Regions from separate parts of the Finegoldia sp. P3-F-LR genome, predicted to be linked through region 1. Evidence: predicted binding sites of a transcription regulator. Region 1 holds the regulator's gene; the other holds the start of a gene.
The links. The regulator HrcA, encoded in region 1, represses chaperone genes, less so after heat shock. The targets are predictions, from matches to a motif close to ATTAGCACTCNATANTATNGAGTGCTAAT.

Region 1 (12,974 bases):
CGCTAGATAATTTAAATAAACTAAATATTCCAATAAAAAGAACTGATAAAGATGGAAACATTGAGATTGTATCAAGCAAGATATTTAATACTATAAGATCTAATAGAGATAAATATTCGATTTTTAATTTTTTAGTGAAAGAACAAAATTCAATTATTACAACAATTTTCGTATTATATTACTTTAAGAATAGAGGAGCAAAAGATGGATTTTTCATTGGCGAAACAAAAATTAGATAATAATTTGTTGTCTAATCTAATTTTAATACACGGAGAAGAAAAATTTTATATAGAAAAATATCTGTCATTAATAAAAGAGCACTACAAGGCTCAAAGTTTTGATGAGTACGAAATATCAGATTTCGAAAAAATATATAGTTCTTCTGAAACTATTCCTATGTTTAGTGATAAAAGACTCATTTTAATCGATGATGTAGATTTAACTAAAACAGGAATTTTAAAAAACAAGGAAAGTATTGATAATTTATTACCTTATATTAGAGAGATTCCAGAGTATACTTTGATTATAATGACATCATACGGAAATGTATTTAAGTCTAAATTTTTAAAAGAAATAATAAACTATGGATCAGATATTGAATTCAATAAGTTAAACAGAAATCAATTAAAAGCTTATATAATAAATTACCTAAAAGGGAAGAAGATTAATAATAATATCGTTAACATTTTTATTGAATATTCTCTTTATCTTATAAAAAATTCTGAAAAGACTTTAATTGATGTTAATAATGAATTAGATAAGTTTATAAATTTAGAGAAAGATGAAATAACAGAACATGATTTGAATTCTCTAATAAATCAATATGATAAAAATATTTTCGATTTAACAGATTCAATAGCATCAAAAGATTTATCTAAGACGATATATTACTTAAATTTACTTATAAATGACACATCAGACACTTTTAAAGCACTTCATATGGTTATTAGATTATTTAGAAATTTATTATATATAAAAGAACTTCTACGTTTGAAAGTTTCGCAAACTGAAATCACAAAGAGAGTAAAAATATCATCATACGAATTAAATAAAGTTCAAAGTTTTGTGAAAAATTGGAGATATGACCAGTTAAGATTTGCGATTCATAAAATGTATGAAATAGAAACTACATTAAAAACAAATACGTTAAATTCTAAGTACTATATAGAAAATAGTATTTGCGAAATTTTAGCAAAAAAATAAAGGTTGAATTTACTTCAACCTTTAAATAATGTAATGGATCCTTTACATTATTTCTATGCTAATTTGTTTAATTCTTTAGCCATTCTGCTAATTTTTTTAGCTGCACTGTTTTTAGAAATTGTGTTCTTACTTGCAGCTTGGTCAATCTTTTTAGTTGCTAAATTAAATAATTTAGTAGCGTCTTCTTTATCGTTTTTTTCAACAGCTGCTTCAAATTTCTTAATGAAAGTTTTGATAGCTGATTTTTTAGATTTATTTCTAGCTGTTTCAAGTTTAGTTACATCAATTCTTTTAATTGCTGATTTAATATTTGCCATAATATCCCTCCTTTATTTTTGAACAGTGTTATTATTATACACTATAGAATTAATTATTTCAAGTAATCTAGAACATTAATTGTAAATTATGTTATAATAGGTTGGTAAAGAATGGTGATAGTATGAAGAAATTTTTAGATAGTAAGTTTTCAAATTTGCTATTTGCAATATTTATAGCTTTAGTAGTATGTTTCGTAATAAAAACTTTTATTTTAGAAACACAAATAGTAAAATCATCAAATATGAGTCCCACTTTAACTTCTGGAGATTTTGTTCTTATTAATAAATTAAATAAAATAACAGGATACATTAAAAAAACTGATATAGTTAAGTATTATGATGAGAAAAATTCAGAATCTAATATTGCAAGAGTTATTGCAATGCCTAAAGATTCAGTGGAAATTATAAATGATGATATTTTTGTTAACGGAAAAAGAATATATGAACCCTATATTTTATTGCAACAGTCAAAAAAATTAAACAATAATAAATGGGTATTAAGTAAAGATGAATATTTTGTTATAAATGATGATAGAGAACTAGATAATTATAATGACAGCAGGTACATCGGACCTATTAATAAAGATTCGATAATCGGTGTCGTTTTCTTTAGGTTATATCCTGTTGATAAGATTGGTTCGATTTAGGAGATTTAAATGAAACACGATAAAAAATACATAAGAAATTTTTCAATAATTGCGCATATAGATCATGGTAAGTCAACATTAGCTGATAGATTGATTGAAGAGACTGGTATGCTTACTCATAGGGAAATGAGTGAACAGGTTTTGGATTCTATGGATTTGGAACGCGAAAGAGGAATAACAATCAAATTAAAAGCCATTAAATTATCTTATAAGGCTAAAGATGGCAATGTATACAATCTTAATTTAATAGATACACCAGGTCATGTTGACTTTACTTATGAAGTAAGTAGGTCATTAAAAGCGTGTGAAGGTGCAGTATTAATTGTCGATGCAACGCAAGGTGTTGAGGCTCAAACATTAGGAAATGTATACTTGGCTATCGACCAAAATTTAGAAATTTTGCCTGTAATAAATAAGATAGATTTGCCAAGTGCCGACATTGATTTTGCAAAAAAGGAAATAGAAGATATTATTGGATTAGATGCTGAAAATGTTCCAGCAGTATCAGCAAAAGAAGGAATAAATATAGTAGATGTATTAGAAGACATAGTAAACAATGTTCCTGCTCCAGTTGGGGACGAAAATAAACCTTTAAAGGCATTGATATTTGATTCATATTACGATTTTTACAAAGGTGTTGTTGTTTATGTTAGAGTTTTTGATGGTTGTATAAAGCCAGGATCTGAAATTTTAATGATGTCTACTAACAAATCATTTGAAGTTACTGAATGCGGTTATACATCTTCCGGAATGATAAGCACAGATGAAATTAGCGCTGGAGATGTAGGATATGTTGTCTGCAGTATCAAAAATGTAAAAGATGCTAGAGTAGGTGACACTATAACAGATAAAAACAATCCTGTAGATAAACCTCTGGAGGGATATAAACAAGTTACACCAATGGTTTATTGTGGTATTTATCCTGCTGAAGGTGAAGATTTCAATTCTGTAAGAGATGCACTAGAAAAACTTCAAGTTAATGACGCAGCTTTGACATTTGAAAATGAAACATCAATCGCACTAGGTTTTGGATTAAGATGTGGATTTTTAGGGTTGTTGCACATGGAAATTATTCAAGAAAGATTAGACAGAGAATTTGACTTAGATATCATCGCCACTGCACCAAGTGTAATATATAAAGTTCATAAAAAAGATGGAACTGAAGTAGAAATACAAAATCCTACAAATTTCCCTAAGGAAACTGAAATTGATTATGTTGAAGAGCCTGTTGTTCATGCAGAAATCATGACTCCTACAGATTATGTCGGGGTAATTATGGAACTTTGTCAAGGAAAAAGAGGAACTTTCATAGATATGACTTACCTTGATGAAAAAAGAGTAACAATAAAATACAAATTACCATTAAATGAAGTGATTTATGATTTCTATGATGCTTTAAAATCAAAAACAAGAGGTTACGCATCTTTGGATTATGAATTAATTGGTTATGAAAAATCTGATTTAATTAAACTTGAAATAATGATTAATTCAGAAAAAGTTGACGCGTTAACATTAATTGTTCACGAAGATTTAGCTTATGAAAGAGCAAGAAAAATAGTAACGAAACTTAAAGATGAAATACCAAGACATCAATTTGTAATTCCTGTACAAGCTGCAATAGGAAATAAAATTATCGCAAGAGAAACTATAAAAGCATACAGAAAAGATGTACTTGCTAAGTGTTACGGTGGAGATATAACTAGAAAGCGTAAACTATTAGAAAAACAAAAAGAAGGTAAAAAGCGAATGAGATCTGTAGGTAGCGTAGATGTTCCTCAAGAAGCTTTCTTATCAGTCTTAAAATATGATGAAGGAAATTAAATTTGTTAAGCCAAGCGAAAGTTTGGCTTATTTTTATAGGAGGAGTTATGAAAGGAATCTATATTCACATACCTTTTTGTGCTTATAAGTGTAATTATTGTGATTTTTCAACAATGACGAAACAAAACCAAAGAATTGATGAATACTTTGATTTGTTACAAAAAGAAATAAATATGTACAAAAATCCTAATGACAGAATAGATACCATTTATTTAGGAGGAGGAACACCAAATCTTGTCGATTCTAAATATATTGAAAAAACCTATAACGTAATAGATAGCTGTTTTAATTTACAATTAAAGGAATTTACTATTGAATGCAATCCAGAATTCGTCACAAAAGAAAAAATACAAAACTATAAAAAAGTTGGTATAGATAGAATATCATTGGGCGTTCAATCTTTTTATAATGAGTACAACAAATTTTTAGGAAGACAGCATACAGTATCGGATGTTTTTAAGTCATTTGAAATAATTAAAGATTACATTGATAATATTTCAATTGATTTAATATTTGGATTTCCAAATCAAACCTTAGAGTCTCTAGATAATGATCTTTATTATATTAGAAAACTTAATCCAAACCATGTTTCTTGGTATAACATGATATTAGAACCTGGAACAAAATTTTACAAAAACTATAAAGACATAAATAGAAATGATGATATAGAATACGAAATGTATATGAAGATTTGTAATGGATTAGAAAATTACAAACACTACGAAATTTCTAATTTTGCAAAAGATAATTTTGAATCCATTCACAACAAGATTTATTGGAAAGACGAGCAGTATTACGGATTTGGTTTATCTTCATCTGGATATTTAAATCAACTGAGATATACAAATGAGTTTTTCTACCCCGATTACAAGAAAAAAATCTTGAAAAATGAAAAGCCTATTAGTTTTTCTGAGAAAATTGATTTAGAAAAAAGAGAATTTGAATTCATAATAACTAATATGAGATTAAAGGATGGATTAGATTTAAAAGAATACTTTGAAAAATTTGGCATAAATTTATACACGAATAACAAAAAATTAATCGATAACTGGATTAATAAAGGATTGTTAACTTTAAACAACAACCATATAAGCTTTACAAATCAAGGCTTTTTCGTGTCAAATAGTTTTTTCGTAGATTTTTTAGTATAACACTTGACACAGTATAAATCGTAGTGTATAATTTTATTATCACTCAAGGTAATAGGTTGCTAACAAAAAAAGAGGTGAGGTCTTGAATGAAAATTTAACACAAAGAAAATTTAATATCTTACTCGCTACCATAGACAATTATATAAAGACTGCTCAGCCGATAGGATCTCGAGTTTTATCAAAGAATTATAATATTGGTTTCAGTCCAGCAACTATCAGAAATGAAATGAGCGACTTAGGTGATTTGGGATATTTAGTTCAATCTCATATTTCATCAGGAAGAATTCCATCGCAAAAAGCTTTCAGATTGTATGTGGATTATATTCTAGACAAACTTTATAAAACTGATGATTCTAGCTCTTCGTTGATGTCTATAAGAAAACCCTATGAAAGAATTGTTGAACCTGAGAAATTGATTAAATCTTCTTCTCAGTTTATTTCTGAAATAACTCAGTATCCGGTTATTTCTATGTTAAAAAAATCAGATAGGATGCATTTATCTCACATAGAGTTACTTCCAATTAGCGAATATAATTATGTCTTATTAACGTTATATGATTCTGGTGATTTAAATCATACTGTGATTTCATCAGAACAAGTCATAGAACAAAATGAATTAATTAAGATTAATTTTCTATTGAAGAAACTTTTTTTAGGGAAAAATTTAAATGAAGTTTATGATAATTTAGATGAATTTTCTTCAAAATACAAATATAATAATCTTTTTAAAGGTGCAATTACCGATATTATTGAAAATGAAAAAGATAAGTTATCTTCAATGTATGTATCCGTTGAAGGTTTATCAAATATTTTCAAATATAGTGAATACAGCGACTTAGACAAAGTCAAAAGCATAATAGAATACCTTGAAGATAAAGACAAAATAGTGAACATTCTGAATTCTTCAGATAATTTCTTGGACATTAAAGTGGGAGAGGAAAATAAAGAACAATCACTTGTTGAAAACACAATCATCAAGAGTTCTTATTTCTTCAACAAGAATAACATCGGTGTTATAGCTATTGTTGCTCCCATGAGAATGAATTATGAACTTTCAATAGAAGCTATGTTTAAATTATCTAGAAGAATTAATGGATTAATTATTAGGGGGGATTATTATGAAAGATAACGAAGAAAAGTTGAAGCAAAATCAATCTTCAGAAGATGTAAAAAATGGAGAAAAAGACTTTGAAAAAGAAAAAATAAATAAAAATGAAACTGAAAATGAGTCAGTAAAAGGAGAAGTCGAAAGTGACAAAGATGAAGTTGTAAATTCTGAAATAGAAGATTTAAAAGATTCTTTAAAAAGATTACAAGCGGATTTTATCAACTATAAGAATAGAACAAATAGAGAAAGACAACAGTCTATTGAATTAGCCAATGAGTCTTTGATTTTGAAAATTCTACCTATAATAGATGACTTAGATAGAGCTATCAGTAGTAAACAAGAAAAAGATGAGTTCTCTAGCGGTGTTGAATTAATTAGAGACAACCTACTTTTATCTTTAAAAGATTTTGGATTGGAAGAAGTAGATTGTTCAGATAAATTTGATCCAAACTATCATCATGCAGTTATTACTGAAGATAGTGATAAGGGTTCAGATATGATAATAGAAGTATTCCAAAAAGGTTACATTTTGAATAACAAATGTATTAGACCTGCAATGGTCAAAGTTAGTAAATAAGAATTTTAAATATAGATAAAAATCTAAAAGGAGGATTTTATAATGAGTAAAGTAATAGGTATTGATTTAGGTACAACAAATTCAGCAGTAGCAGTTATGGAAGGTGGAGAATCTGTTATAGTTCCTAACTCTGAAGGTAATAGAACTACTCCATCAATCGTAGCATTTACTAAAGATGGTGAAAGATTAGTTGGTGAAACAGCAAAAAGACAAGCAATTACAAATCCAGACAGAACAATCACATCAATTAAAAGAGAAATGGGTACTGAATACAAAGTAAACATTGATGGTAAAGATTATTCTCCAGAAGAAATTTCAGCAATGATTTTGCAAAAATTAAAAGCTGACACTGAAAGTTATTTAGGAGAAGAAGTTACAGAAGCAGTAATTACTGTTCCAGCTTACTTTACAGACTCTCAAAGACAAGCAACTAAAAACGCTGGTAAGATTGCTGGTTTAAACGTAAAAAGAATAATCAACGAACCAACAGCGGCTGCATTGGCTTATGGTATTGATAAAGAAACTGATCAACACAAAGTTATGGTTTATGACTTAGGTGGTGGTACATTCGACGTTTCAATCCTTGAAGTTGGAGATGGCGTATTTGAAGTATTAGCTACACGTGGTAATAACAGACTAGGTGGAGATGATTTTGATGAAAAATTATTAAACTATCTTGCAGATGAATTCATGAAACAAAATGGTGTAGATTTAAGAAAAGATGCTACTTCTAAACAAAGACTTAAAGATGCAGCAGAAAACGCTAAGAAAGAACTATCTACAAGAGTTTCTACTAATGTTAACTTACCATTTATTTCTGCAGTAAATGGAACTCCAGTTCATTTAAATATGGATATTACAAGATCAAAATTTGATGAATTAACATCTGACTTGGTTGAAGAATCTTTAAAACCAGTAAGACAAGCACTAGAAGATGCTGGATTAAGTCACAACGATATTGAAAAAGTATTATTAGTTGGTGGTTCTACAAGAATTCCAGCTGTTCAAGAAGCTGTTAAAAAATTAATAGGAAAAAATCCACAAAAAGATATTAACCCAGATGAATGTGTTGCTATTGGTGCAGCATTACAAGGTGGAGTATTAACTGGTGAAGTAAAAGATTTATTGTTACTTGATGTTACACCTTTATCATTGGGTATCGAAACTTTAGGTGGAGTATGTACAAAATTAATCGAAAGAAACACTACAATCCCGACTAAAAAATCTCAAGTATTTACAACAGCAGCTGACGGTCAAACATCCGTGGAAATCAAAGTGCTACAAGGCGAAAGAGAAATGGCAGCTGACAATACTTTGTTAGGACAATTCAACTTAACTGAAATTCCAGCAGCCCCAAGAGGAGTACCTCAAATTGAAGTAACATTTGATATTGATGCGAATGGTATTGTAAACGTAAGTGCTAAAGATTTAGGATCGGGAAAACAACAAGCTATGACAATTACTTCTTCAACTAAAATGAGTGATGAAGAAATCAAGAGAAAAGTTGACGAAGCAAGTAAGTATGCTGAAGAAGATAAAAACAAAAAAGAAACTATTGAAACAAAGAATAACGCTGAATCTGTAATTTACCAAGTTGAAAAGACAATCAAAGACTTAGGCGACAAAGTTTCAGAATCCGAAAAATCTGATATCAATTCAAAAGTAGAAGCTTTAAAATCAATCCTAGACTCAGGAGATAACAACGATATTAAAGCTAAGACAGATGAATTAACTCAAGAAATGTACAAGTTAAGTTCTAAACTATATGAAAACACAGCTCAACAACCGGGAGCTTCACAAGAATCTAAAAAAGATGATGATGTTGTAGATGCTGATTATGAAGTTGTTGATGACGACGAAAATAAATAATAACTAAAAAATCTTAAAAAAGGGGTAAAATTCTTACCCCTTGATTTTTTTGTATCTTTTAGTAAAATAGAAAAGTCAGTAGATTAGGATGGTGAATAATGAAAAATTTGTACGAAATACTTGAGGTTAATGAAAACGCAACTCAAGAAGAAATAAAAAAATCATATAGAAAATTAGCGAAAAAATATCATCCAGATATAAACAGTGGTGATCCTGAAGCTGAAAATAAATTTAAAGAAATTAACGGAGCATATGAGGTTTTAGGTGATAAAGAAAAAAGAAAAAAATACGATATGTACGGAGATAGAATATTTGATCAAGGATCAGGTGGAGGATTTTCAGATATCGGTGATATATTTGGTGATTTTTTCGGTGATATATTTGGTGGTTTTAGTTCTAGATCATATTCTAGAAATCCAAATGCCCCTATAAAAGGCTCTAATATTCAAGTTGAACTGGAAATAGATTTTGAAGATTCAATTAACGGTACCAAAAAAGAAATTTCTTATAAGAAAAAGGTAAAATGTTATGTTTGTAATGGCGATGGAGCAAAGCCAGGAACAAAAAAAAGAAAATGCGATAAATGTAATGGTACTGGGATCATAAACGATACAAAAAGAACACCTTTTGGAATTTTTACACAACAATCTGAATGTGATAAATGTCATGGAGAAGGCTATGTAATCGATGAAAAATGTGAAAATTGTAAAGGTAAAGGATACGAAGTTCAAAGAAAAACAATAAACATTACTATACCTAAAGGAATAAATAATGGAGCCATCATGAGTGTAAAGGGAGAAGGTAATGATGGCGAAAATAATGGTAGTCCAGGCGACTTATATGTTATCATAAAGATTAGAGAACATGAATTTTTCAGAAGAATTAATAATGATATTGTTTTTGATATGCCTATCACATATGCTCAGGCTGTACTTGGTTCAAAAATTGAAGTTCCAACTTTAGATGGCATAGAAGAATTTGAACTTCCAGAAGGAACTCAACCAAATACAACATTTAAACTTAAATCAAAGGGTGTTCCATATTTAAATTCTAATACAAGAGGAGACATATTATTTACTGTTAAAATCATTGTTCCTAAAAAAATAAATAAAGATCAAAAAGAAAAATTGATTGAATTTTCAGAAAGTATGAATCAAGAATTAAATGTAAATGAAAAGAAATCAATATTTGATAAAATAAAGGATATGTTTGAATAATGGAAAAATGGCTAAGCTTTGATATTAAATGTCCAAAAGGATATGACGAAATCATAAGTTCTATACTATACGATTTAGGAATAGAAAATTTACAAATAGATGATTATCAAGATGTTTTAGATTTTAAGAAAGATCAACCTTATTGGGTGGTAATAGACGACGAAGATTTTACACCACATGATAATGTCATCATTAAAGCTTTTTACGAAGATGATAAAGTAAATTATGAAGAAATTGAAGCAAAAATTAATGAATTCTCTATCAATAACAAGATAGATGTTCAAATTAGTAAAAACAAAGAAATTGAAGATATGGACTGGGCTAATGAATGGAAAAAGTATTACGAACCATTTTATATCGGCAATATTCTTATAAAACCTAGCTGGATTGAAATAGACGAAACAGATCACACCGTGTTAGAAATTAATCCAGGAATGGCATTTGGTACAGGACTCCACGAAACAACAAACTTATGTATTGAACAACTTCAACAGCTGCAGCTTGATAATAAGAGTGTTTTAGACATTGGTTGTGGATCAGGAATACTTTCTGTAGCTTCTTCAAAATTAGGTGCTAAAGAAGTTTTTGCTACAGATATTGATCCATTAGCTGTAGAAGCAACATTAGATAATGCACAGCTGAATAAAATATCTAATATCAAAGCTGTAGAAGGCTCTCTACTAGATAGAGTTGATAAAAAATACGATGTAGTAATAGCTAATATTTTATTGAACGTATTAGACATTTTAATTCCAGATTTACCAAAAGCATTAGAAAAAGATGGTATTTTCATTTGCTCAGGATTGATCAATTCTCAAAGAGATAACATTGTAAATATTTTAGAAAAAAACAACCTTGAAATTGTAGAAATATCTGAAAAAGGTGAATGGATTAGCGTAATAAGTAGGTTCAAAAATGTATAGGACTTTTCGAAATCCCAAAGATAAGATAGATGATAAAATTATAATAAAAGATGAAGATTATAATCATATCAAAAAATCTCTAAGACTTTCAAAAGGTGATTTGATTCATCAAGTAATTGGAGATACAACTTTTGTAACTAAAATTGAAGATATTACTCCCGATGAAATAATTTGTAAAATAATAGATGAAGATAACGTTCAATATGAATCTCCTTTGAACATTACTTTGTATCAATGTATCCTTAAATCAGATAAAAATGAGTATATCATACAAAAAGCTACTGAATTGGGAGTAAATAGAATTGTATTTGTAGAAACTGAAAGAACTGTTGTCAAATTAGATGAAAAAAAGTGGATTAAAAAAAAGAATAGATTTGAAAAAATCGCACTAGAATCATCTAAACAGTCAAAGAGAACATCTATCCCTGAAATAGAAGGACTACTTAATATCCATGAAATATCAAATCAAGATAATAGTTTAAGTTTAGTATTCTATGAAAATGAAACAGAAAGCATTCAATCTTTGTTGACTAATTCAAATTATAAAGATATAAATATTTTCATTGGCCCAGAAGGCGGATTATCTGAAGAAAATTTAAATTTTTTAAAGTCAAAAGGATTTAAATCAGTTTCATTGGGAAACAGAATTTTACGCGCAGATACAGCTCCAATTTGTGCTTTGAGTATTATTCAATATGAATTAGGAGATATAAAATAATGAAAAAAGTAAAATTTTCAACATTAGGTTGCAAAGTTAATCAATACGAAACAGAAGCAATGGCTGAATTATTTGTGAAAAATGGTTATGAGATTACAGAAGATTATAATTGCGATGTTTTTGTGCTTAATACATGTACCGTTACAAATTTGTCCGATAGAAAAAGTCGACAACAAATATCTAAGATTAGATCTGAAAACAGTGATGCAATAATTGCTGTTGTAGGTTGTTACTCTCAAGTTAGTCCTGATGAAATAGAAAACATTGAAGGTGTAAATGTAATTCTCGGAACAAAATACCGAAAAGAAATCGTAGAACTATGTGAACTAGCAAAATCATCTAATAAAATTATAAACAAGGTCGAAAATATAGGTAAGAATAGAGAATTTGAAGAATTAACTATAAATACAGAGCATTCTATGACAAGAGCTTATATTAAAATACAAGAAGGTTGTAGTCAATTTTGTTCGTACTGTATAATTCCTTACGCGAGAGGACCTATACGTTCTAGAAATATTAGAGATATTGTTTTAGAAGCAAAAAGATTAGCAGATAATGGTTTCAAAGAAATTGTACTGACAGGCATCCACGTAGCGTCATACGGAAAAGACTTAGAAAATGATGATATTGGTTTAATTGATGTAATAGAAGATATCGGACAAATTGATAAAATAAAGAGAATAAGATTGAGTTCATTAGAGCCAAGAATTGTCGACAAGCAATTTTTAGATAGATTAAGTAAAGTGGAACAATTTTGTGATCATTTTCATTTATCTTTGCAAAGCGGTTCTGATTCAATACTTCAATCTATGAATAGAAAATACGATACAGATTTGTATGAAAAAACTATCAATTTAATAAGAAAATATTACCCAAATGCTGCAATTACTACAGATATAATAGTTGGTTTTCCTGGAGAAACTGATGAAGACTTTGAAAAAACATTAGACTTTGTTGATAAGATTCAATTTTCAAAAATACATGTGTTTAAATATTCAAATAGAAAAGGCACTGTAGCAAGTAAAATGAAAAATCAAGTATCCGGAGTTGTAAAAAAAGAGAGAAGTAAACTACTAATAGAAAAATCAAAATACTATACAGACAAATTTTTAGATAATATGTTAAATGAGCCAATAAAAGTATTGTTTGAATCAAAAAATGATGATGGATATATTAAAGGATATACAACAAATTATATAAGAGTAAGAAGAGAATATAATCCAAATCTTTCTAATAAAATAATAGACGTCGTATGCAATAGAAGAGAAAATGAAGAACTTGTGTGTGAATAATTGAAAAGTTAAATATTTTTTGGTATAATAACACCGGAGGCGAGTCATGGACTGTGTATTTTGTAAAATAGTTAATGGAGAAATACCTTCTAAAAAAATATATGAAGATGATTTGGTATACGCTTTTCACG
Region 2 (12,974 bases), 120 kb from region 1:
TCCTATTCTTCAAATATTCTGTGTAAGTTTTTTGCATTAATTTTTCAATTTCAGAAAAATCCATATTAATTCCCAATTTTTCTCTTTTAGCAATATAACTCAAAACTTCTATATAACTCATCGCTAACGCCGTGGTCATTATAGATGCAGTCGCTGCAGATATTAAACCACCAGCTAAGCTACCTACACCTGGAATAAACTTCAACGCATTTGTTACTATAAATCTTCCTGCAAAAGTAGCTCCTCCAGTTCCTCCAATCGCCGCTATGATTGAAGCAACTCTTTGTTTATCCATTGATATTCCAAATATAGAATTAATGTGAGCTATCATTCCAATTTGCATAGGCACTAAAATGGAGGCATCTGAGAAAGGTATAGGAACAAATCCAATACCAAAAGCTGTTTTTATATATCTTTTTGCCCAACGTCTTGCCGTTTTTGCTTTTAAATCAATATCGACATGTTGGGCATTAATAAAAGAATTTTTAATTTCCTCATCTAAAAGTTCAAAACTTTTAGTCATCAGCTCTTTTAATCCTTTTTCTTCAATAACCATATCGTTAATGCGATATGGTTTTGCAAGTATTTCGATAACATCTGCCACATCTAAATTCAAATTCTGAATATAGTCTTTTAATTTTTCAGAATTTTCTCCTAGTGATTGCGTTAAGACTATGATTACTGGCGCAAATTGTTTTAAGGAATTAATAAGAGCTATTTCAGAATCTTCTATCCTAGATCCATTTGAGTTAATACAATAATATATCAAATGAATTCTATCTTTTTCACCTTGACGTTTTAAATCTTTTAATAAAGTTGTTATTTCTGTAAGAACTTCTCTTTGATTTTGTGAGTTTAGTTCGAGTCCTTGAGTATCGTATAAATTAATAGGAATATTTTCCTTAGTAATTTTTTGCAAATATTTAGTGACAGGCTTACCTACACCTGTCTCCACCAAATTATCTCTAAACATTCCATTAATTAACGTTGATTTACCAACTCCAGTTTTCCCAACCAATAAAATATTGATTGGACTCATTTTTTGTATTTCTTCACTTGTTTTGCCAAGCACTTCATTTATTAAATCGTAATTATTCATTATCTCACCAACTTATCTTATATATACCCGATATTCATTTTCAACTAACATTTTTAATTCATTGCATTAAAAAAGATGAGGAATATATCCTCACCTTTGATTTGTCTACATATACGCGCCAGGACCAGGTTGAGGCATAGCTGGTTCGTCTTCTTTTATAGAAACTACTGCTGCTTCTGTAGTCAATAATAAACTTGCAACAGATGCTGCATTTTGTAATGCAGATAATGTTACTTTTGTTGGATCTACAATACCAGCTTTTAACATATCTACATATTCACCTTTGTATGCATCAAATCCAATTCCTTTGTCTTTGTTTTTAACATTTTCAACTATAACAGACCCGTCGATTCCGGCATTAATTGCGATTTGTTTTACAGGTTCTTCTAACGCTTTTAGAATTATTTTAACTCCTGTTTTTTCATCGCCTTCAACTTCATCGACAAGTTTTTCAACTTCTTCAAGAACATCCAATAGAACTGTTCCACCACCAGCTACAATGCCTTCTTCAACTGCCGCTCTGGTAGCTGCAAGTGCATCTTCTATTCTCAATTTTCTTTCTTTTAATTCTGTTTCTGTAGCTGCTCCAACTTCAATCACAGCAACTCCACCAGATAATTTCGCTAATCTTTCTTGAAGTTTTTCTCTATCATATTCAGAATCAGTTTCAGGAATTCTGTTTTGAATTTGGTTAATTCTTTCTTCAATCTTAGATTGTTCACCATTTCCGTCAACAATAGTAGTCTTGTCTTTTGATACATTAACTTTTCTTGCTCTTCCTAGCATGTCAAAAGATGCATCTTTCAATTCGATTCCCAAATCTTCTGTGATCAATTGAGCTCCAGTTAAAATACATATATCTTCAAGCATTTCTTTTCTTCTATCCCCAAAGCCTGGTGCCTTCACTGCTACACAGTTGAATGTTCCTCTGATTTTATTTAAAACTAAAGTTGCTAATGCTTCACCTTCAACATCTTCTGCAATTATAAATAATGGCTTACCTTGTTGAACAACTTGTTCTAACAATGGTAATATATCTTGAATATTTGTAATTTTTCTGTCAGTAACTAAAATGAATGGATCTTCCATTGCTGCTACCATTTTATCTGAATCAGAAACCATGTAAGGAGATACATATCCTCTATCGAATTCCATACCTTCTACAACATTTAATGTAGTTCCCATAGATTTTGATTCTTCAACAGTAATTACACCATTATTTCCAACTTTTTCCATAGCTTCTGCAATTAGTTTACCAATAGTTTCATCAGCTGCTGATACGCTACCAACATTTGCAATTTCTTCTTTTGTAGTAACACTGTGACTTCTTGCTTTAATAGCTTCCACAGATTTTTCAACAGCTTTTCTGATACCTTTTTGTAAAACAATTGGATTAGCACCAGCCGCTAAGTTCTTCAAACCTTCTCTAATAATTGCTTGTGCTAAAAGTGTTGCAGTAGTGGTACCATCACCTGCTACATCATTAGTTTTAGTAGCAACTTCTTTTACTAATTGTGCACCCATGTTTTCGTATTCATCTTCAAGTTCAATTTCTCTTGCAATTGAAACACCGTCATTTGTAATCAATGGTGCGCCGTATTCTTTATCCAAAACTACGTTACGACCTTTAGGTCCCAATGTTACTTTAACTGTATCTGATAATTTATTAATACCTTCTACCATGCTTTTACGAGCATCGTCTGAAAATTTGATTTGTTTTGCCATAAAATTTATCCTCCTATTCTACAACTGCTAGAATATCTTCATATTTAACTAAGATATATTCTGTGTCTTCTAGTTTTATTTCTGTTCCAGCGTATTTTGAGTATATAACTTTATCTCCAACTTTAATATTGCCTTTCATTTTTTCATCTTCTTCTACTTCAGATCCAATAGCTAAAACTTCTGCATAAACAGGAGCTTCTTTAGCTGAAGATGGGAGAACTATTCCAGAGAATGTTTTTTCTTCTTCTTTTTCTTGTTTTTTTAATACTAATCTATCACCAATAGGTTTTAAATTCATGATATCCTCCTTCAGAATCTTTTGTTAGCACTCTAACCTGTTGAGTGTTAATCCTCTTATATAATAAACCACGTTTTTGTTTTAATCAAACGTATTTATTAGCATTTAAAAGCAAATAACTCAATTTATTTTGATATTTCTCGCTTTAATTCTATTTTCTATGATGAAATTCTCAAAGTTATTTTCCGATAGTATTTTCTCTTCCATAGTAGAATAAATATTGCTGTGCATATCCAGCATAATCTCCGAATAAATCGTCCGCGTATTTTGCAATTAAATTTTTATTTGTATCTTCTTTAATAAACAAATATTCCATAACTCGTTTAATCCACACATCAACTGGAAATGTATTATGTCTGTTGTATGAAAAAAGCATTATACAATCAGCAACTTTTGGTCCTACTCCTGGAAGTTTAATTAATTCTTTTCTTAATTCTTCGTTTGATAAGTTATCTATTTCCAAAATATCAAACTCATTATTCGCAACCATTTTTGACACATCTACAATTCTTTTATCTCTGAATCCAACACGGCACACTTCTCTCATTTCTTCCACTGGTACTTTTGCTAAATCTTCAGGCTTAGGAAAAGAATACAATTTTCTACCGTTAAATTCTCCCAAAAATTTTCCGTAATTTTCACAAATTATATTTACGGATTTCATAATTCTAGGTATTTGATTGTTTGCTGAGATTATAAATGAAATTATTGTAGAAAATTTATCTTGATTTAATATTCTGATTCCATCACCATATTCTAATGCGTTTTTTAAAGTTTCATTGAAAGATAATTTTTCTTTGATTTCTGAATAATCTGTTTTCAAATCAAAATAATTTTCCCATTTTTTATAGTAATCATCTTCTGTACAGTTTTTGATATAAACGTAATCTCCAACCAAACTTACATTACAGTACATGTCACCATCAACAGTTGTATAGGACATATCGTCTTCTTTGTACCATCTAAACGCCTGCCCACACTCAAAAATGTGGGTAGGGTTAAAAGATGATTGTTTAATTTTAGTAAGTTTTAATTCATCATTAAATTCTATTTGTGTTTGCATTAATACCATCCGCGTATTTTCATTGTTTCGCTTATCTTTTTGATTGAGTGTACATAAGCAGCTTGTCTCAATGTTATATTAAGCTTTTCAGATAATTCCCAAATTTCATCAAATGATTTATTAATCAATTGATATTCTTTGTCTCTGACCTCTTCCTCAGACCAATAATATCCTGCTTTATTTTGTACCCATTCAAAATAAGATACAGTGACTCCACCAGAGTTTGCTAAAATATCTGGAACAATAACTACATTTTTTTCATTTAAGATTTCATCTGCATCCTTTGTTATAGGTCCATTTGCACCTTCTACGATGATTTTCGCTTTAATTGAATTAACATTTTCAGTTGTAATTGCATTTTCCAAAGCTGCAGGTATAATAACATCTACATCTGCTGAGAAAAAATCTTCCACAGAAATCACTTCACATCCTTCAATACTAGCAAAGTCTTTTTCTTTTGTCTTAGAAATTTTGAAACATTCATCAAAATTAAATCCGTCTTTTTTATAAATTGCAAATACTCCCCTTTGCTTGTTATACTCCATAATGTATTTGACTTTCATGCCATGTTCAAGCACATATTTTAAAGTATAAATCCCAACATTACCTAATCCTTGTAACGCAACAGTTGTTTCTTCTAATTTTTTATTTAAATTTAGAACAGCTTTTTTAGCGCTTAAAGCTACTGAAAATCCTGTAGCTTCTGTTCTTCCCAATGATCCCCCAAACTCAATTGGTTTACCAGTGAAAGTTCCCATTTGATTAGTACCAGTTAATTTGTTATACTCATCAGCCATCCAACTCATAATTTTCCCATTTGTATTAACATCTGGGGCTGGAATATCAAAATCTTCTCCTAAATATTTGTACATTCCATCAACGAATCCTCTGGACAATCTTTCCAATTCCCCTTCTGAAAGCTTTGATGGATCTACAATTATTCCACCTTTTCCTCCACCATAAGGTAGATTAGTTACTTGACATTTAAAGGTCATCCATATAGACAAAGCTTTAACTTCATCCAAGTTAACATCTTCTCTAAATCTCAAACCACCTTTTGTAGGACCCATTGCATTATTATGTTGTGATCTATATCCTTTAAATACTTTCATTGATCCATCATCCATTTTCACTGGAATATTTATTTCAATGACTCTGTAAGGATCTTTTAATAATTCATAAACGCTATCGTCTAATTTTAAAATTTCGCAAGCTTTTTTAATTTGATATCTTGCGTTTTCCAACGGATTCAATGTTTCTGTCATATAATTAAAACTCCATTTCTTTATTAACAAATTCTATAATTTCTTCAACTGTCATTCTTTTTTGTTCCATAGTATCTCTATCTCTGATAGTAACGGTATTATCTTCTAAAGTATCAAAATCTATCGTTACACAATATGGAGTTCCTGCTTCGTCTTCTCTTCTGTATCTCTTACCAATTGAACCAGCATCATCAAAATGAGTCATGAAATTCTTAGCTAATTCATTATAAACTTCCATTGCCTTATCATTTAATTTTTTAGTTAAAGGAAGAACTGCAACTTTATATGCTGCTAATGCAGGATGAATCTTTAAAACAGTTCTTGTAGAGTTGTCTTCTAATTGTTCTTCTTCATAAGCATCACACAAGAAAGATAAAAACATTCTGTCTACACCTACAGATGGTTCTATGCAATATGGAATATATTTTTCGTTTGTTGTTGGATCCATATATTCTAGTTTTTCTCCAGAACCTTCACTGTGTTTTGACAAATCGTAATCAGTTCTATCGGCAATACCCCACAATTCTCCCCATCCAAATGGGAATAGATATTCAAAGTCTGTTGTCGCTTTTGAATAGAATGATAATTCTTCTTGTTCATGGTCTCTAAGTCTCAAGTTTTCTTCTCTAATTCCCAAATTCAATAAGAATTCTTTACAGAAGTTTCTCCAATATTCGAACCATTCCAAATCAGTTCCTGGTTCACAGAAGAATTCTAGTTCCATTTGTTCAAATTCTCTTGTTCTGAAAATAAAGTTACCTGGAGTGATTTCGTTTCTGAATGATTTACCTATTTGACCAATTCCAAAAGGAATTTTCTTTCTTGAAGTTCTTTGAACATTCTTAAAGTTCACAAAAATACCTTGTGCTGTTTCAGGTCTCAAATAAATTTCAGATTTATTATCTTCAGTAACACCTTGGAAAGTTTTGAACATCAAGTTGAATTTTCTGATATCAGTAAAATTGTGTTTACCGCATTCAGGACATTTGATGTTTTCTTTTTCAATAATATCCAATAATTCTTCTTCTGATTTTCCGTCTAATCCAGTTATTTCTTCATTTTTTTCATCCATGAAATAGTCTTCGATTAATTTATCAGCTCTAAATCTAGATTTACATTCTTTACAGTCGATTAATGGGTCTGAGAATCCACCAACATGACCAGATACTACCCAAGTTTGAGGATTCATAAGGATAGCTGCATCCAAACCAACATTGTAAGGGCTTTGTTGGATAAATTTTTTCCACCATGCTCTTTTTATATTATTTTTGATTTCAACACCTAATGAACCGTAGTCCCAAGTATTTGATAATCCTCCATAGATTTCACTACCAGGAAATATTATTCCCCTTGATTTACATAAGCTTACTATTTTCTCCATAGTTTTTTCTTCGTTTTTCATAAAACCCTCCATTTTTTTGAATAATAAAAAATCCCCGAAGTAAAACTTCAGGGACGAAATGTAATTTCCGCGGTTCCACCCTAATTATGATAAAACATCACTCTTAGAATTATTAGCTCCAGACTGCCGTTATAACATGTTAATTTTCACCACACATTAACTCTCTGTAATTGTTATATTATTTATCTTTCTTCGCTTTTCAATATTCATATAAATTATATCATAAATTTACAAAAATGTTAATTGACTGTCTGATAAATTTTCCATATCTAAGTTAATAAAATTATCCAACAAAAACTCGTGTATTTCTTTGGAATTTTCTCCGTGCAAATATGTTTGTTCAAAAGATTTCGGCAATATAATTGGCATTCTAGTATGAATTTCAGCTATTAATCCTTTTGCTTCTGTGGTAAGCATACTCACATGTCTTATACTTGTTTCTTGACTTTTGTATTCTCTGAAAATACCTGCGATAGAAAATATTTGTTGATTCGCAACAGTTAATCTATACTTATCTTTGTTTTTCTGATTCCACTCAAAAAAAGCAGTTGCAGGAATCAAGCATCTTCTGCGTTCGAAATCTTCCTTGAAAAACTTTGAAGTATAAATCTTTTCAATCCTAGAATTTATTATAGATTTTTTGATAAAATCAACATCTATTCCCCACCTCATATGATCAAATTCGTCACATAAAGTTAAAATTTGTTGACCAGGAAATACTTCTGTTTTCGGATTAAATTTTGTGATTTGTTTTTTATTGTATCTTTTCAATAAATCAAGTTTACTTATATTCAGTTCAAATCTAGAACACAAATATATCACCTCTTTTATATTTGTAAAAAGCCAGATGAGTTACTTTTCATCTGACTTAATAATTTGCTTTTTGTATTTAATTTGTAAAATTATTCCTGCAATTACAATTGCAATACTCACTAATTGACTCACTCTTAATGCTCCAATGTACAGGCTATCAGTTCTGAGTCCTTCTACAAAAAATCTCAATATTCCGTATAAAATCATGTATAAACTTGTTATTTGTCCATCAAATTTCTTCTTGTTTTTAAATATATACACCAATATTAAGAATATTATAAAATCTCCAAGAGATTCGTACAAGAATGTAGGATGAACTTTTACACCATCTATTGTAATTGCCCAAGGAAGATTAGTTGGAGTACCATAAGCTTCCTTATTTATAAAATTACCCCATCTACCTATTGCTTGTCCCAGTGCAATCGCCGGCATAAAAATATCCAGCATCTTCAAAAATTTAAGATTTTTCTTCTTACAAATAACATAACAAGTAATAACTGCGGCAATTATTCCTCCATAAATCGCTAATCCACCACCGCGAATATCGATGATTTCTCCTAAACTTTTGGAATAATAATCCCATTCGAATATCACATAATATGCCCTCGCTCCTACAATTGCAAGAGGAAGTGCCCACACTAAAATGTCCAATATGGTATTTTCTGAAATATTTTCTAATTTGGCTAACTTTACAGCTACTACATAACCCAAAATTACCCCTAAAGTAATCAATATTCCATACCACATTATATCTATTCCAAAAATAGAAAAAGCTACCCTGTCCATTTTTATTCGTTATCCCAGTTATGACTTACTTGTTGAACGTCATCACTATCTTCAAGATTATCTATTAATTTTTCCATTTTATCAACATTGGATTCGTCGTTAATTTTAACGTAATTTGATGGTTCATAAACCAAATCAGATTTTATAAATTTGTATCCTTTATCCAATAAAGTGTCTCTTACTTGTGCGAAATCTTCCATTGCTGTGTTAATTACAAAAATTCCATCATCAGCTTCAAAATCTTCTGCACCAGCATCTAAACTGTCCATCATTACTTCTTCTTCATCCAAAGAATCTGCATCGATTAATAACAGACCTTTTCTTTGGAACATAAATGATACAGATCCATTTTGTCCAAGATTTCCACCGAATTTATCGAAATAATGTCTTACATCTGAAGCAGTTCTATTTCTGTTATCAGTCAAACATTCAACTATAACTGCAACTCCTTCTGGACCATATCCTTCATATACTATGTTTTCGTAGTTTGCAGAATCTCCGTCGCCACTCGCTTTTTTGATTGCTCTGTCGATGTTATCGTTAGGCATATTTTCCGCACGAGCTTTTTCTATAACAGATTTTAAGCTAGGATTGTATTCAGGATCAGCTCCACCTTCTCTAACAGCAACAGTTATCGCTCTTGCCATTTTTGTGAACACTTTACCTCTTCTAGCATCTTCACTACCTTTTTTATTTTTTATTTTGCTCCATTTATTATGTCCTGACATAAAATCACATCCTTAATATTTATTTCTATCGAACTCAAATGATTTCGCAAATTTTCTTTTATGTTCGCTTTGTTTAATTTTTTTATCAATCAAATTTTTAGACTTAGTTTCAGAATTATTCATCAAATAATTATCTAGCTCTTCGTAAGTAAATCCAAACTCATCTTCATCTGTTTGACCTTCCCACAAACCAGCGCTAGGTTTTTTATTAATAATTACATCTGGAACGCCCAAAACTTTTGCCATCTCAAAAATTTCTGTTTTGTATAAATTCAAAAGTGGCATAAGATCAGCTCCACTGTCGCCGTATTTTGTAAAATATCCAGTCATAAATTCGGAACGATTTGATCCGGATAATACCATATATCCGTTATTTTGTGCATAATAGTACAACGTCAGCATTCTAAGTCTTGGCTTAATGTTTGATACTGCCATTTCTACAGAACTTTTTTCAAAAGTTTGTATCAATGCATCAAAACCATCATTCAAATCGACTTTTTTACAATTCAAATCAATGGCTTCAGCTAAAATTCTAGCATCTTCTTCATCTTTTGGATTGCTTTTTATCGGCATAATCAAACCTAATGCATTATCTCCAAAAGCTTTTTTGCACAAACACGCTAATACAGCGCTGTCGATTCCGCCGCTAATTCCAAAAACCGCTCCTTTTAAATTAGCTGATTCGACTTCTTCTTTTATCCATTTTGTTATATCTTCACATAATTTTGCGTAATTCATTTTAATCCACCCTCAAATTTTATCACAATTTACATCATTTTAAAATATTAACTTACCATTTAATGATGATTGGTAAGTAAATTCAATCATTGTAAACTTTATGTTATCGCTTGTTAAATCAATTAACTTATTTTCTATTTCTTCGTATTTATCTTCATCTAATAAAATATCAAAAACCACTTTTTCTAAATATTGCTTGTCAGCTACGTAAATATCATTATTCATCAAAAAATTTTCAATACTTCCAACATTGGTGTAATCAAATTCCATCTGAAAATTTCTAAATATTTTCTTATCTACAATAACCGACTCATTCAAACACTCACTAGAAGCTTTTGTGTATGCTCTTATAAGACCACCAGCTCCAAGTTTAATTCCGCCGTAGTATCTTGTAACAACTACACAAACATTAGTCAAATCTTCTTTTTTAATTACTTCAAGGATTGGAATACCTGCTGTTTGGGAAGGCTCACCATCATCGTCAAATCTCTGAATTAATTTGTCCTCTCCAATGATATATGCAGAACAATTGTGAGTTGCGTCACTGTATTTTGTTTTTATACTATCCACAAAATCCAAGGCTTCTTCTTCTGATTCCACAAACTTACAATTTCCGATAAATTCTGATTTGTTTATTACAAAAGAAAAAGGTACGCTTTTGTGAATACTTCTATAATTTTTCATATATAAATTCCTCGTATTTTTCTATCTCTGATTCAGAAATCTCAACCTTAAGATGTACATCTTCATTATTATATGTTACATCTTCACATTTAAAATTTTGTAAAATTGTGTTCAGAACGTCCTGATGATCGTAGTCAAATCTCATTTTAACACATTTGTAATTTCCATATAATTCTTCTTGAATTTTGTACAATAACATTTTGATGTCTTCATCGTTAAAAGCTGATATCTTAACTTTATTTTCTAAATTATACGGAAAAATAATGTTAGGATTTTTATCAGATTTATTGAATACCGTAATCATTGGTTTATCCAATACTTTTAATTCTTTTAATATATCCATCGTTGTAGTGATTTGATTATCCAAATCCGAACTTGAAGAATCTAATATAAATAAAATCAAGTCAGAATGTTTCAAATCCAATAACGTTGACTTAAATGCTTCGATTAAATCTGTTGGAATATCTTTAATAAATCCAACGGTATCTATTACAAGGCATTGTTTTTTATTTGGTAATGTACATTTTCTCAAAGTAGTATCAAGTGTTTTAAATAGTAAATCCTCTGTTTCAAACTCTTCCGTGTACTTATCTTTGTAGAAATTCACCAATTTGTTGGACAAAGTAGACTTACCAGCATTTGTGTATCCAACCATACTCACCATTTTTATATCTGATTTTAGTCTTTGTTTTCTCATGTTTTCTTGGCTTTTATCGATACTTTTTAATCCGCGCTTGATATTGTCAATTTTCTTTTGGATAGTTCTTCTGTCTACTTCAAGTTTTGTTTCCCCAGGTCCTCTAGTCCCAATTCCACCACCAGTTCTGGATAAGTGGTCTCTAAATCCAATCAATCTTGGAAGTCTGTATTTGTATTCTGCAAGTTCGACTTGAAGCACACTTTGTTTTGTTTTCGCTCTGCTTGCAAATATATCAAGAATCAAATTTGTTTTGTCGACTATTTTAAGCCCAGTTATATCTTCCAAGTTTTTAATATTTGAACCAGATAATTCTACATTAAATATCAAAGTTGTTACGTCCAATTTTTCTGCAGCATCCTTTATCTCCAGACATTTTCCTTTGCCTATGTAATATTTTGAATCAATAAAGTTTTTGCGAACTTCTGAAATTGCGCAGACTTCACCACCAGAAGATTCAATCAAACTTTCCATTTCTTTTATATCTTCATCGTTTATTTTTTTGTTTTTAAATTCAAAATAAACTAAAATTGTTTTTTCTTTCATTGTTGCTCCTTTATTTATATTATATAATAATCTCTCCTTAAGTAAAATGTTCATCGTATTTCTAGGAATATATGTTGAATCTACACTTTGTGGTATAATAGTGTATATACATTTTATGGAGGAATTTATGAATAAAGATAAAAATATAATATTGAAATCCATAAAAATTTTAATATTATGTTTGATTTGTATATTTGCATTTGTAGGTGGATTAATTGGAGTAGCCGGAGTACGCGCTATGCAATTAGCTCCAAAGGTTAATCCCGAAGAAATCAATAATATGATGAATCAAACATCAGAAATTTTGGATCAGGATGGAAATTTAATCGAGAAAATCAAAACCACTGAATATAGAGAGGTTGTTAAATTAGATAAGATACCAAAATACATGATGGATGCTTTCACATCTGTGGAAGATGAAAGATTTTACAAACACAACGGTGTGGATCCTATCGGTATCACATCAGCTATTTTTGATAATTTAAAATCTGGTTCTATGAAACGTGGAGCAAGTACTCTAGCGCAACAATTGGCTCGTAATTTGTACTTAACTAATGAAAGATCATTTGACAGAAAATTCAAAGAAGCTTATTTAGCAATGGAATTGACAAACTATCTAGGCAGAGAAAAACTTTTGGAAACTTATATGAATACTGTTTTCTTGGGACAAAATGCCTACGGAGTTCAAGCCGCTTCTGAAATTTACTTCAAGAAAAACATCGATGAACTAACTTTATCAGAATGTGCTACATTAGCAGGAATTGTGAAGAGTCCTACTAACTTAGCATTATACAAGGCGATTGAACCAGGTCAAGTAAAAGACCAATCAAAAATCGTCGGTGAAGTTACTTTAAACGGTGAAACATACAAAGCTGTCTACAATCAACAAACTATCGACAGAAGAGATTACGTTCTTAAAAAAATGCTAGATAACAACAAAATCACCAAAGAAGAATACGACAAAGCTCTTCAAGAAGATATCGCAGCTAATATAAAACCAGGAATTAAAAACGTAGATAACTTGTCTAACTACTATTCAGATATTATCTACGAACAAGTTATCGCAAAACTTATAGAAAAAGGATACTCTCAACAAGAAGCAAAAAGTAAACTTATCAATGGTGGATTAA

Region 2: ACU68U_RS00960 (co-chaperone GroES) is a predicted target of HrcA. The motif match lies at 3,146-3,174, and genes of this name have one in related genera.

What each region holds. Positions count from the first base shown of each region.
Region 1 is NZ_JBRFJE010000001.1:77,344-90,317, reverse strand. It holds gene ACU68U_RS00460 (DNA internalization-related competence protein ComEC/Rec2) at 1-239, shown strand, start outside; gene holA (DNA polymerase III subunit delta) at 205-1,203, shown strand; gene rpsT (30S ribosomal protein S20) at 1,257-1,520, opposite strand; gene lepB (signal peptidase I) at 1,643-2,167, shown strand; gene lepA (translation elongation factor 4) at 2,177-3,988, shown strand; gene hemW (radical SAM family heme chaperone HemW) at 4,036-5,139, shown strand; gene hrcA (heat-inducible transcriptional repressor HrcA) at 5,222-6,268, shown strand; gene ACU68U_RS00425 (nucleotide exchange factor GrpE) at 6,258-6,824, shown strand; gene dnaK (molecular chaperone DnaK) at 6,867-8,693, shown strand; gene dnaJ (molecular chaperone DnaJ) at 8,792-9,910, shown strand; gene prmA (50S ribosomal protein L11 methyltransferase) at 9,910-10,833, shown strand; gene ACU68U_RS00405 (RsmE family RNA methyltransferase) at 10,826-11,551, shown strand; gene mtaB (tRNA (N(6)-L-threonylcarbamoyladenosine(37)-C(2))-methylthiotransferase MtaB) at 11,551-12,843, shown strand; gene ACU68U_RS00395 (histidine triad nucleotide-binding protein) at 12,890-12,974, shown strand, end outside.
Region 2 is NZ_JBRFJE010000001.1:192,758-205,731, forward strand. It holds gene ACU68U_RS00950 (YcjF family protein) at 1-1,099, opposite strand, end outside; gene groL (chaperonin GroEL) at 1,205-2,824, opposite strand; gene ACU68U_RS00960 (co-chaperone GroES) at 2,838-3,122, opposite strand; gene ACU68U_RS00965 (DNA-3-methyladenine glycosylase family protein) at 3,301-4,185, opposite strand; gene ACU68U_RS00970 (Glu/Leu/Phe/Val family dehydrogenase) at 4,185-5,450, opposite strand; gene ACU68U_RS00975 (glycine--tRNA ligase) at 5,455-6,852, opposite strand; gene ACU68U_RS00980 (SOS response-associated peptidase) at 7,081-7,674, opposite strand; gene lgt (prolipoprotein diacylglyceryl transferase) at 7,705-8,451, opposite strand; gene ACU68U_RS00990 (YebC/PmpR family DNA-binding transcriptional regulator) at 8,454-9,179, opposite strand; gene ACU68U_RS00995 (NAD+ synthase) at 9,192-9,917, opposite strand; gene ACU68U_RS01000 (YigZ family protein) at 9,957-10,601, opposite strand; gene hflX (GTPase HflX) at 10,588-11,844, opposite strand; gene ACU68U_RS01010 (penicillin-binding protein 1A) at 11,972-12,974, shown strand, end outside.